Regions from separate parts of the Enterobacter sp. JH25 genome, predicted to be linked through region 1. Evidence: predicted binding sites of a transcription regulator. Region 1 holds the regulator's gene; each other region holds the start of a gene.
What was found. Region 1 encodes Fur, which represses iron uptake genes when iron is present. Its sites were predicted from a motif close to ATAATAATGAGAACNACTATCAA; they were not measured.
Positions count from the first base shown of each region.

Region 1 (4,214 bases):
ACGTCACTGACGCGTATCGTGACACGCTGCTGGCGCAATTTCCGCAGGCTCGCGCTCACGTCATCGCCGGTGCCGGGCACTGGGTCCACGCGGAAAAACCGGATGCGGTCCTGCGCGCCATTCGCCGCTATCTTACTGATACAGCGAATTGATTAAAAAGCCAGCGACCGGAAGACGACGGGCTTCCAGTCGTTGGCGTGTGGATATGGGTGATGTATGATGGCGCGCTTATCGCCCGGGCATTAGCAGGGCGGCGTGTTTCCCCCGAAGTCTCAGAATCATGGCCAAAGAACAAACGGACCGTACGACACTAGATCTGTTCGCGAATGAGCGTCGACCGGGACGACCGAAAACGAATCCGCTTTCGCGCGATGAACAGCTGCGTATCAATAAACGCAACCAGCTTAAACGCGATAAAAATCGTGGGCTTAAGCGTGTCGAACTCAAGCTGAATGCCGATGCCGTCGATGCGCTTAACGAGTTAGCTGACGCGCGCAACATCAGCCGCAGCGAACTGATCGAAGAGATGCTGATCGCCCAGCTTGAGACGTTACGCGGCAAGGCGTGAGTCAGAAAATCCCCAATATTACCTTTTTCATGTAGCACAGAGTGCAGTCCTGCGTGATAGCTGTTTCCGCAGGGTTGCCTGTTCTGCTATTATTGCCCTTATCCGTGGACAATTTGCGCCACCATACCATTAAGTTTCAAGAGGTTATTTTACTCATGGCAATCATCGGCATTTTCTTTGGCAGTGATACCGGCAATACTGAAAATATCGCAAAAAACATTCAAAAACAGCTCGGTAAAGACGTTGCTGATGTGCATGACATCGCCAAGAGCAGCAAAGAAGATCTCGAGGGCTATGACATCCTGCTGCTGGGCATCCCGACCTGGTACTACGGTGAAGCACAGTGTGACTGGGACGATTTCTTCCCGACGCTGGAAGAAGTCGACTTCAACGGCAAGCTGGTTGCCCTGTTTGGCTGTGGCGATCAGGAAGACTACGCTGAGTATTTCTGTGATGCGCTGGGCACTATTCGTGACATCATTGAGCCGCGCGGTGCGGCGATTGTTGGTCACTGGCCAACAGCGGGTTACCACTTCGAAGCTTCCAAAGGTCTGGCAGATGACGATCACTTCGTTGGCCTTGCCATTGATGAAGACCGTCAGCCAGAGCTGACCGCAGAGCGTGTAGAAAAATGGGTTAAGCAGGTTCGTGAAGAGCTGAACCTGGACGATATCCTTAACGCCTGATATCCCTGCGGCGCAACTCCGGTTGCGCCCGTTGTTCAGGTAAAACCGATTAAATTAATTGCTACAAACTTTTAACTTTTTCGTCCAGACCTGTACAATATCCCCCTGGTAAAAAGTGGGTGCCATCGAACAAGTTTGTTGGTGATACCACGTTTTTATAAGCATACTTTGCTTGAGACTTGCAGTTTTCATTTAGCCATGGCAGTTCTATAATGAGACGCATTATCCCAAGTGCATTTTCTGTCACTTCTTCTTTTGAAGTGAATCGTTTAGCAACAGGACAGATTCCGCATGACTGACAACAATACCGCATTAAAGAAAGCTGGCCTGAAAGTAACGCTTCCTCGGTTAAAAATCCTTGAAGTGCTTCAGGGGCCAGACAATCACCATGTCAGTGCGGAAGACCTTTATAAGCGTCTTATCGATATGGGTGAAGAGATTGGGCTGGCAACCGTCTATCGTGTGCTGAACCAGTTTGATGACGCGGGCATTGTTACTCGTCATAATTTCGAAGGCGGTAAATCCGTGTTCGAGCTGACTCAGCAGCACCACCACGATCACCTGATCTGCCTCGACTGTGGCAAGGTCATTGAATTTAGCGATGATTCCATTGAATCACGCCAGCGTGAAATCGCCGCCCGTCATGGCATCCGCCTGACCAACCACAGCCTGTACCTGTACGGTCACTGTGCTGAAGGGGATTGCCGCGAAAATGAACATGCGCACGACGCAAAATAAGTCAGTGTTCATACTCTGAGCCAGCCGTGAGGTTGGCTTTTTTTTGCCTGGAAAAAGCCCGGTAAGCGCAGCGCCACCGGGCGTAAAGCAACTTATTTATTGTTATTGCGAATCTCGTCCCAAATCTTATCGCAACGCTTCGCCACTTCCTGATCGTTACCGGTTTTACGCGCCTGAATACAGGCCTGGTAATCCATCACGCGAACGTTTTCCTGCGTGGCGAATTGCTCATGGGCTTTGTCTTTTTTCAGCACGTTCAGCACGCTTTGACAGGCTTCAATCTTCTCAGGTGAACCTTGTGCGGTATTGATGCAAGCGCTATACGCCTCTTTCAGACGGGAGTCTTCTTTCGGCGCCTGATCCTGCGCGCACGCCACCAGCCCGAATGCCAGCAGCGCAACGATTACCCTTTTTTTCATCATGTTCAGTCTCCATAACGGCGGGACACAGCCCGCCGCAGCATTCATCAGAAGATGGTAAATGGCGCAATGACCATAAATTTCACGTCGCGCTCATCCTGGAAGATGTTGCCGTAACCGCCCGCGTAGCTCGGGATATCGGAGTGGTTGTCATACTGGGTGAAGTGCAGTTTGAACATCGTGCCTTTCGCACGCCCCTCCTGCAGGGTGTAAATCGCATCCAGACTGTATGAAGACTCTTTCAGACGGTAGTTCGGATCGTAGTAGGCGTCTGGCGTAGCCATATCCGCTGGCTTCGCGTCCCAGGCGTACGCGTAGGACGCGCCCACTGCCCAGCCAGGCAGGTTCCAGTTCTTCAGGTCATACATTGCGCCGAAGAAGACTGCTTTTTCGCCGTCGGCGTTGAAGTCAGAGCGGTTATCCCACCAGATATCCAGACGACCGTTGGAAGAGGCGTAGGTTGGCGTCATACGTTGCAGGAAATAGCCCTGCTGCCCTTCTGCCTTGACCCATGTACCCTCCAGACGCAAATCAACCTGACCCACCTTGTAGCCGAAGGTCAGCGCCTGTAACCACGCGGTGCCGTCATAAATATCATTTACGCTGCCATCGCTGACCTTGTCGCGCGTACCGTAGAACTGATAGCTGGTGCTCAGCGGGCTACCTGCGATATCAAATTTGTAGCTGGCTTTAGCAAAGTACTGATCAATATAACCTTCAGCCTGACCAAAAGCCGCTTCCAGCACCAGATCGTTTTTGAAGTCGTACTTCGCCCCCAGCGAGTGGAGATAATCAACTTTGGTTTTTTTATCGTTTTGATAGAACTTGTCCATCTCAATGTGCCACGGCGCTTTGTACTCGTTGGTCCACATATAGGAGAAGCTCAACGCCCCCGCATCGCCGTAGTCAAAATTAGCACCGGCTTCCGCGCCCTGATAGGTACCTGGCATAAAGCTCCAGTGCGGCGCTAACAGCGTCTGACCGGTTGGCTGGATATAACCACCACGCGCCCAGACCGGGCCATATTTGAATTTTGCAGCCGCTTTATACAGGCTGATTCCGCTTTTATCGCCGGACCAGTCTTCGTCGTAAGCTTTATTGCTGGAGGAGAACGCAATTTCGTTCGGATGGCCGCTGTCGCCATTTTCGGCCATTTCAATTGCGGTGAACGCTGCAATATCGATCCCGAACATATCGGCGGCATATCCCGACTGGAAATCCAGGTTGGCGTTCCAGGTCGAGTGAGAAAGGTTAGTTTTGTATTTATCTTCAGTGACGTCTTTACGGTCACGCTCACGTTGCCAGTAATAAATACCGCCCGTAAGGGTGGAATCTTCAATGAAACCTGCTGCTTTTGCCTCTGGCGCAACCACCAGGCCCGACATTGCTGTCACACCGGCGATAGCCAGCGCCAGCGCACTACGTTTGCCACTGAACGTACGCATAGATTATTCCTCTTTGACGAATTAAAACGCCTTAAACGGCGAAAAACAGAAAAGACCAAATGGTCAGGGGTAGTCAGAAATACCCTCGAATTAACTACCGTCTTTAGGTTATTTTTCGCGACGCGAATTATCAATGCTTTTAATCAGGCAAAAGTCAGGATTATGACGAAGAGCACATATTTCGTAGTGCTTTGTAACATTTACCGTGAAGCGAGTACTGGCGGGGGAATACGCTAATTTTCAGTAAGTAACATTGAGATTGAGAATATATTTTTCAGCGTTTCAGTTTTTGGAAAACAACAAACTTTTTTTAAATAAAATAAGTAGCACCACATTGACCTGGAATGTTGGCTTTAAA
Region 1 covers NZ_CP091319.1:1,288,847-1,293,060, reverse strand. The annotation lists gene ybfF (esterase) at 1-152, shown strand, start outside; gene ybfE (LexA regulated protein) at 281-568, shown strand; gene fldA (flavodoxin FldA) at 724-1,254, shown strand; gene fur (ferric iron uptake transcriptional regulator) at 1,546-1,992, shown strand; gene chiQ (ChiQ/YbfN family lipoprotein) at 2,085-2,411, opposite strand; gene chiP (chitoporin) at 2,459-3,856, opposite strand.

Region 2 (4,214 bases), 1.2 Mb from region 1:
TTCCTGCGTTGCATGCGCGGCACCAACCAAAAACAGAGCCGCTGTGTGGCACTGCAAGGTGAACCTGGGGTATCCACCCGCTGTTCCATTTACGCGGATCGCCCCAGCCCGTGCCGCACTTTCGCGATGTCGGGAGAGGATGGACAGGTCAATGAGGCATGCAATCGCGCCCGCGCCCGCTATGGATTACCGCCGCTTTACAAAGATATGCTTTTCCATACAAGCCTTGATGCTGCCACCAGCGTGTTATCCGGTGTACAATTGCCGGCTAATTAACACCTGCAATACTCAAGGAGAGTGCATGTCTATCACGGCGAAATCTGTCTACCGTGACACGGGAAATTTTTTCCGCAATCAGTTCATTACCTTTTTACTGATCGCGTTGTTGTGCGCCTTTATTACGGTGGTGCTGGGTCATGCGTTCTCACCCAGTGATGAACAGATTGCCTCGCTGAGCCAGGGGGATCATCTTGCAGGCAGCGCAGGGTTATTTGACCTTGTGCAGAATATGACGCCAGAGCAACAGCAAATCTTGCTGCGTGCATCTGCGGCATCTACCTTCTCGGGGCTGATCGGCAACGCCATTCTGGCGGGTGGCGTGTTGCTGATGATCCAGCTGGTGTCTGCCGGCCAACGCGTCAGCGCGTTACGTGCCATCGGGGCCAGTGCTCCGGTGCTGCCGAAACTGTTTATCCTCATCTTCATGACCACGCTGCTGGTCCAGATGGGGATAATGTTGGTTGTCGTTCCGGGCGTGCTGCTGGCTATCGTGCTTTCATTTGCGCCAGTAATGGTTGTGCAGGACAAAATGGGTATTTTCACCGCCATGCGCAGCAGTATAAGGCTCGCGTGGGCGAATATGCGTCTGGTCGCCCCGGCCGTTATCAGCTGGTTGCTGGCCAAGACTCTACTGTTGCTGTTTGCGCCGAATTTTGCGGTATTAACGCCAAACGTCGGCGCGGTTGTCGCCAATACGCTGAGCAATCTGATTTCAGCTGTACTGCTGGTCTATTTGTTCCGCCTGTACATGTTAATTCGTCAGTAACCGGGATCGCAGAATGAAGCAGTTTCTTGATTTTTTACCGCTGATCGTATTTTTCGCTTTTTATAAGTTGTACGACATCTATGCCGGCACGCTGGCGTTGATTGTGGCAACGGCTGTGGTGCTGATTTACAGCTGGGTTCGCTATCGCAAAGTTGAAAAGATGGCGCTCATCACTTTCCTGATGGTGGCGGTGTTTGGTGGTCTGACGTTGTTCTTCCACAATGATGAATTTATCAAATGGAAGGTCACAGTGATTTACGGCCTGTTTGCGGGCGCGCTGCTCATCAGCCAGTGGGTGATGAAGAAGCCGCTGATCCAGCGCATGCTGGGGAAAGAACTGACGCTGCCGCAGGCTGTGTGGGGGCGTCTGAATATCGCCTGGGCGCTATTTTTTATTCTGTGTGGTCTGGCGAATATCTATATCGCATTCTGGCTGCCGCAGAATATCTGGGTCAACTTCAAGGTGTTTGGCCTGACGGCGCTGACCCTTATCTTCACCCTACTCAGCGGCGTTTATATTTATCGCCACATGCCGCAGGATGACAAGCACTGATCCTTCTGGCCAGATCGTCACGCGGTCTGGCCTCTTTTCCCGCCTTCCCTTTTCTCCACAACCTTCCTGCGAAAATGTCTGAATCATGAAGATTTTATGGAGATTGCTGTCGCTTTATTGTAATGAGAATCACTATCATTAATATTCTTCATCGCATTTTTAACAAATGGAAATGAGTTGATGAATAACATAATAAGATTTGCCCCGGCTACACTTACGCTCGCCATTCTTTCAACGCTATACCAGAGCGCGCACGCAGCGGAAGATCCTCTCGCCGATGGTGAAACAATGGTCGTTCAGGCAACCGCTGAAGTGGCCCTAAAGCAACAGCCGGGGGTTTCCATCATCACGGCAAAGGACATAGAAAAGGATCCACCGGTTAACGATCTTTCGGAAATTATTCGCAAAATGCCCGGGGTTAACCTCACCGGAAACAGCGCGACAGGCAGTCGTGGTAACAACCGTCAGATCGACATCCGCGGTATGGGGCCAGAGAACACGCTGATTCTGATTGACGGTGTGCCGGTGACGTCACGTAACTCGGTGCGCTACAGCTGGCGCGGGGAGCGCGACACCCGCGGGGACACCAACTGGGTTCCGCCAGAGATGGTTGAGCGTATTGAAGTGCTCCGGGGACCAGCTGCCGCCCGCTATGGTTCGGGGGCTGCCGGCGGCGTCGTCAACATCATTACCAAACGCCCGTCCAACGACTGGCACGGCTCCCTCTCCCTGTACACTAACCAGCCTGAAAATGATAAAGAGGGGGCGACGAAACGCGCTAATTTTGATCTGAGCGGCCCCCTCGCGGGCGATGCGTTAACGATGCGCCTGTACGGGAACATCAACAAAACCGACGCAGATGCTCAGGACATCAACACCGCGCAAAACGGCTCTTACGCCGCCGGGCGAGAGGGCGTACGTAACAAGGACATTAATGCCCTGCTCTCCTGGAAACTCACGCCACAGCAGATTATCGATTTCGACTACAGCTACAGCCGCCAGGGCAATATCTACGCGGGTGATACTCAATACAGCAACAGCAACGTCAGCCCTGACGGTCTGGTGTCGTCCCTGTATGGACACGAAACCAACCGAATGTACCGCCAGTCTTATGGCATTACGCACAACGGCATCTGGGACTGGGGTCAGTCAAAGTTCGGGGTTTATTATGAAAAGACCAACAACACCCGACTGGAAGAAGGCTCTACGGGCAAAGTTGAAGGGATGATCAATAGCGATAAATACGATACCAGCCGGCTGGAGTCATACCGTTCAACGGGTGAACTGAACATTCCTTTCTTCTGGCTGGTCGAACAGACGCTAACCGTGGGTGCAGAATGGAACCGTGATGAACTGAACGATCCGGCCTCAATGCAGTCGACAAATGTGTCGGGAGAAGTGATTAACGGCGTTCCCGGCACGGCTTCTGAGCGCAACAGCAAAAACAGCGCTGACCTCACCGGCATCTATCTTGAGGACAATATTGAAGCGCGTCAGGGCACCAACCTGATCCCAGGGCTCCGCTTTGATTATCACAATCAATTTGGCAGCAACTGGAGTCCGAGCCTGAACCTCTCTCAGGATTTGGGTGACATGTTCAAGGTTAAAGCGGGTATCGCTCGGGTATTTAAAGCGCCAAATTTGTATCAATCCAGCGAAGGCTATTTGCTTTCCACCCGCGGCAATGGCTGCCCGAATAACGTTTCCGAAGGAAGCTGTTATCTTTTAGGTAACCCGGATCTGGATCCGGAAATCAGCGTGAACAAAGAGATCGGCCTGGCCTTTGCCCTGGAAGGCTACGAGGCTGGAATTACCTGGTTCCGCAATGATTACAAAAACAAGATCGTTTCAGGAACGGACGTGCTGGGGCAGACAAGCAGCGGCGCAAATATCCTGCAATGGGAGAACGGCGGTAAGGCCGTTGTTGAAGGGCTGGAAGGCAACCTCACCGTCCCTGTTATTCGCGACACGCTAACCTGGCGTACTAATGCGACGTATATGATTCAGTCTGAAAGTAAAGACACCGGTAATCCGCTGTCGATTATCCCCAAATATACCGTCAACACCATGCTGGACTGGGAGGTTAACAGCAAGCTTTCAGCCAACGTAAGCTGGACGATGTACGGCCGCCAGAAGCCCAGAGAAAACGCTGAAATCCGCAAAGAGGAAAATGCGATGTCCAACAGAGAGATCGGCGCGTATTCCATCGTGGGTATCGGCAGTAACTATCAGCTGACCAAAAACCTGCGCCTGAATGCCGGCATCAGCAACCTCTTTGACAAGCAGATTTACCGTGAAAATGACGGTGCATCTACCTATAACGAACCGGGCCGCGCCTATTACGCTGGCGTAACCATGTCCTTCTGACCTTCAGGCGCCCGCGCTGCGGGCGCTAACCCTATTCTCTCCAGCCAGAAATCATAGTAGCATCCCGCCTGAAGTCTTCAGTTACGAGTTTAAAAACAATGACAACAAATGACGCCCCACAGGGCGAACTGGTTTTACGCACACTGGCAATGCCTGCGGATACGAATGCCAATGGCGATATTTTTGGCGGCTGGTTAATGTCGCAGATGGATATGGGCGGTGCAATCCTGGCAAAAGAGATTGCACACG
Region 2 covers NZ_CP091319.1:2,505,031-2,509,244, forward strand. The annotation lists gene L2Y28_RS12065 (YkgJ family cysteine cluster protein) at 1-276, shown strand, start outside; gene L2Y28_RS12070 (YciC family protein) at 302-1,045, shown strand; gene L2Y28_RS12075 (septation protein A) at 1,059-1,598, shown strand; gene L2Y28_RS12080 (TonB-dependent siderophore receptor) at 1,779-3,965, shown strand; gene yciA (acyl-CoA thioester hydrolase YciA) at 4,064-4,214, shown strand, end outside.
Region 2: a site for Fur is predicted at 1,715-1,737, ahead of L2Y28_RS12080 (TonB-dependent siderophore receptor). Genes of this name have one in related genera too.

Region 3 (4,214 bases), 580 kb from region 1:
GATTTTTTACTGACGGCAATTGAGGCGAACGGTTTTGTGCCGGAGCAAATTGTAGTCGAGTTCACCGAGAGCGAGGCCATCTCGCGCTTTGAAGAGTTCACCAGCGCGGTCAGACAGCTTAAAAGCGCCGGGATCAGCGTGGCCATCGATCACTTTGGCGCGGGATTCGCCGGTCTGCAACTGCTGGCTCAGTTCCAGCCGGACAGAATCAAGATCAACCGTGATTTGATTGCTAACGTGCACAAGAGCGGCCCGCGTCAGGCGATCATTCAGTCGATCATTAAATGCTGTGCGTCCCTGGAAATCCTGTTCTGTGCGGTAGGTGTAGAGCTGGCTGAAGAGTGGATGTGGCTGGAATCAGCCGGGATTTCTCAGTTCCAGGGGCACCTTTTCGCCAGCCCGCGCCTGGGGGGCATACCGGCGATTGCCTGGCCCGAGAAAAAGTACGATTTATAAAAACCTGTACGTAACTCTTAATAGTGACCTGTACGTACGGCTAAATTTATACAACAATACATTAACGAGTGAGGGGTTCTTTGAGCCATTCACTTGTCTCATAACGAGGAGTTAGTTATACAAATGATTTGTACAATCTGATAAGGTTGGTTTGGTTAGGTATGGAAGTATTGTGCGTGAGGGAGTTAATGGCCTATTACAGTATCGGCGAAGTGGCCGAACGATGCGGTATCAACCCCGTTACGCTGCGTGCCTGGCAGCGCCGTTATGGATTGTTGAAGCCGCAGCGAAGTGAAGGGGGTCATCGTCAGTTTGACGATGAAGATATCCTGCGTATCGAAGAGATCAAACGCCTGATGAAAACGGGTGTTTCGGTCGGTAAAGTAAAAGCGCTTCTTGAAAATACAGAAGTGATAACGCATGGGAACTGGGCATCGTTTCAGGAAGAGATGTTAACCGTTCTGCGCTATGCCAATCCGGCAAAACTGCGCGCCAAAATCAGTGAGTTCCGCCGCGACCATGCGATGGATGTTCTGATAGATAACATCATCACCCCTGTGCGTCAGCGAATGAATCAGGATCAGAATACGGTGCGTCATATGGCGAGCCTGCTCGACGGTGTCCTGATTGAGTTTGCCGTTACTAGCCTGGTTGAATCACGAAAAAAAGCAGGTAAAGATGCGCTACTGGTTGGATGGGAGTGCGACGACCGTACGCATTTGTGGCTGGAAGCGGCCCGTCTTGCCTACAAGGGCTGGCATATCGACGTGCTGGCTGAACCGATTGATTCTCCACGTCCGGAACTTTTCCCTGGACAAAAAATTTTCGTCTGGACCGGTAAAGCACCTACGCCTCGTCAACAGGAGCAGCTCGACCACTGGCGTGAACAGGGTTTCGCCGTCTCGTTCCATCACTGATGTTAAGGGGTCCGTCAGGGCCTTTTTGTCTTTTCGAGTCCGCTTTCTTATTGGAAGATAGCTATCTTAAAAATAGGTATTTTCAATACAATTTTTATTATTGCCCGCCACCTTACCGCCTTTCTTATGAAATGCATTATTTATCAATGTATTGAACAAAACTAACCCACCCATCCGCATCCCGTCACAGGGTCTATGCTTAATGAAAGTAGCCAAAAAGGGCGGTTTAGCCCAAAGCCCCTGCTCGCAGGGGGTTGAAGTGATAATCGTTATCACTAACATGGTGTTATGCCCTGGTGGCTTATCAGATGAGGTGGACCTATGGAACTGCATTCAGAAACCTTCAATCCGGCCGATTTTGCCTGGCGTGGCTTAACGCTGACGCCCGCGGCGGCGGCGCATATTCATGAGCTGGTGGCAAAAAATCCCGACATCCTCGGCGTACGCTTAGGCGTTAAGCAGACGGGCTGCGCGGGATTTGGCTACGTGCTGGATACCGTAACCGAACCCAAAAAGGACGATCTGGTCTTTGAAACCGACGGTGCAAAGTTATACGTCGCGCTACAGGCTATGCCGTTTATCGATGGAACCGAAGTCGACTACGTTCGGGAAGGTTTAAACCAGTTATTCAAATTTCATAACCCGAAAGCCCAGAACGAATGCGGCTGCGGCGAAAGCTTTGGGGTATAGGCGGTACTATGTCTCGTAATACTGAAGCAACGAGTGATGTAAACACCTGGAGCGGCGGACACCTCAACTATAAAGAGGGTTTCTTCACGCAACTGCAAACTGACGAGCTGGCGAAAGGCATCAACGAAGAGGTCGTGCGCGCCATTTCGGCGAAACGTAACGAGCCGGAGTGGATGCTGGAGTTTCGCCTGAGCGCATTCCGCGCGTGGCTGGAGATGGAAGAACCCCACTGGCTGAAAGCGCATTACGATAAGCTGAACTATCAGGATTACAGCTACTACTCCGCGCCCTCATGCGGCAGCTGCGATGATACCTGTGCCTCGCAGCCCGGCGCGGTACAGCAAACCGGTGCCGAGAACAGCTTCCTGAGTAAAGAGGTGGAAGAGGCCTTCAATCAGCTCGGCGTGCCCGTGCGCGAAGGTAAAGAGGTGGCGGTGGACGCCATTTTTGACTCCGTCTCGGTGGCAACCACCTACCGTGAAAAGCTGGCGGAGCAGGGGATAATTTTCTGCTCCTTTGGGGAAGCCATTCACGATCACCCGGAGCTGGTGAAAAAGTACATTGGCACCGTGGTACCCAGTAACGATAACTTCTTCGCGGCACTGAATGCGGCGGTGGCGTCAGACGGCACCTTTATCTACGTGCCTAAAGGTGTGCGCTGCCCGATGGAGCTCTCAACCTATTTCCGCATCAACGCGGAAAAAACCGGCCAGTTTGAACGCACCATCCTGGTGGCCGATGAAGGCAGCTACGTCAGCTATATCGAAGGCTGTTCGGCGCCGGTGCGCGACAGCTACCAGCTGCACGCGGCGGTGGTAGAGGTGATCATCCATAAAGACGCGGAAGTGAAATACTCTACGGTACAGAACTGGTTCCCGGGCGATGGCAACACCGGTGGTATTCTGAACTTCGTCACCAAGCGTGCGCTGTGCGAAGGTGAAAACAGTAAGATGTCCTGGACGCAGTCAGAAACCGGCTCCGCCATTACCTGGAAATACCCGAGCTGTATTCTGCGTGGCGACAACTCCATCGGTGAGTTTTACTCCGTGGCGCTGACCAGCGGTCATCAGCAGGCCGATACCGGTACCAAGATGATCCACATCGGCAAAAACACCAAATCGACCATCATCTCCAAAGGGATCTCTGCCGGTCACAGCCAGAACAGCTATCGCGGGCTGGTGAAAATCATGCCGACAGCCACCAACGCACGTAACTTTACCCAGTGCGACTCCATGCTGATTGGTGCGGACTGCGGGGCGCATACCTTCCCCTATGTCGAATGCCGCAATAACAGCGCCCAGCTCGAGCATGAGGCGACTACGTCACGTATTGGTGAAGATCAGCTGTTCTACTGCCTGCAACGCGGGATCAGTGAAGAAGATGCGATTTCAATGATTGTTAACGGCTTCTGTAAGGACGTGTTCTCTGAACTGCCGCTGGAATTTGCCGTTGAAGCCCAGAAACTCCTCGCCATTAGTCTTGAACACAGCGTCGGTTAAGGAAAGCACATGTTAAGCATTAAAGATTTACAGGTTAGCGTGGAAGAGAAAGAGATCCTGCGTGGGCTCAATTTTGACGTCAAACCGGGTGAAGTTCACGCCATCATGGGGCCAAACGGCTCCGGGAAAAGTACGCTTTCAGCGACGCTGGCAGGACGCGAAGATTATGAGGTCACCAGCGGCTCCGTTGAGTTTAACGGCAAGGATCTGCTGGAGATGTCGCCTGAAGAGCGTGCCGGTGAGGGCATCTTTATGGCCTTCCAGTATCCGGTGGAAATCCCGGGCGTCAGCAACCAGTTCTTCCTGCAAACCGCGCTGAACGCGGTGCGCAAGTATCGCGGACTTGAGGCGCTGGATCGCTTTGACTTCCAGGATCTGATGGAAGAGAAAATCAAGCTGCTGAAAATGCCCGAAGATCTGCTCACCCGCTCGGTGAACGTGGGTTTTTCTGGCGGTGAGAAAAAACGTAACGATATTCTGCAAATGGCGGTTCTTGAGCCGGAGCTGTGCATTCTCGATGAAACCGATTCAGGGCTGGATATTGATGCCCTGAAGATCGTTGCCGACGGCGTAAACTCTCTGCGTGACGGTAACCGCTCATTTATTATCGTGACTCACTACCAGCGTATTCTGGACTACATCAAACCGGACT
Region 3 covers NZ_CP091319.1:1,868,885-1,873,098, forward strand. The annotation lists gene L2Y28_RS08905 (diguanylate phosphodiesterase) at 1-456, shown strand, start outside; gene L2Y28_RS08910 (MerR family transcriptional regulator) at 645-1,373, shown strand; gene sufA (Fe-S cluster assembly scaffold SufA) at 1,695-2,063, shown strand; gene sufB (Fe-S cluster assembly protein SufB) at 2,072-3,562, shown strand; gene sufC (Fe-S cluster assembly ATPase SufC) at 3,572-4,214, shown strand, end outside.
Region 3: a site for Fur is predicted at 1,633-1,655, ahead of sufA (Fe-S cluster assembly scaffold SufA). Genes of this name have one in related genera too.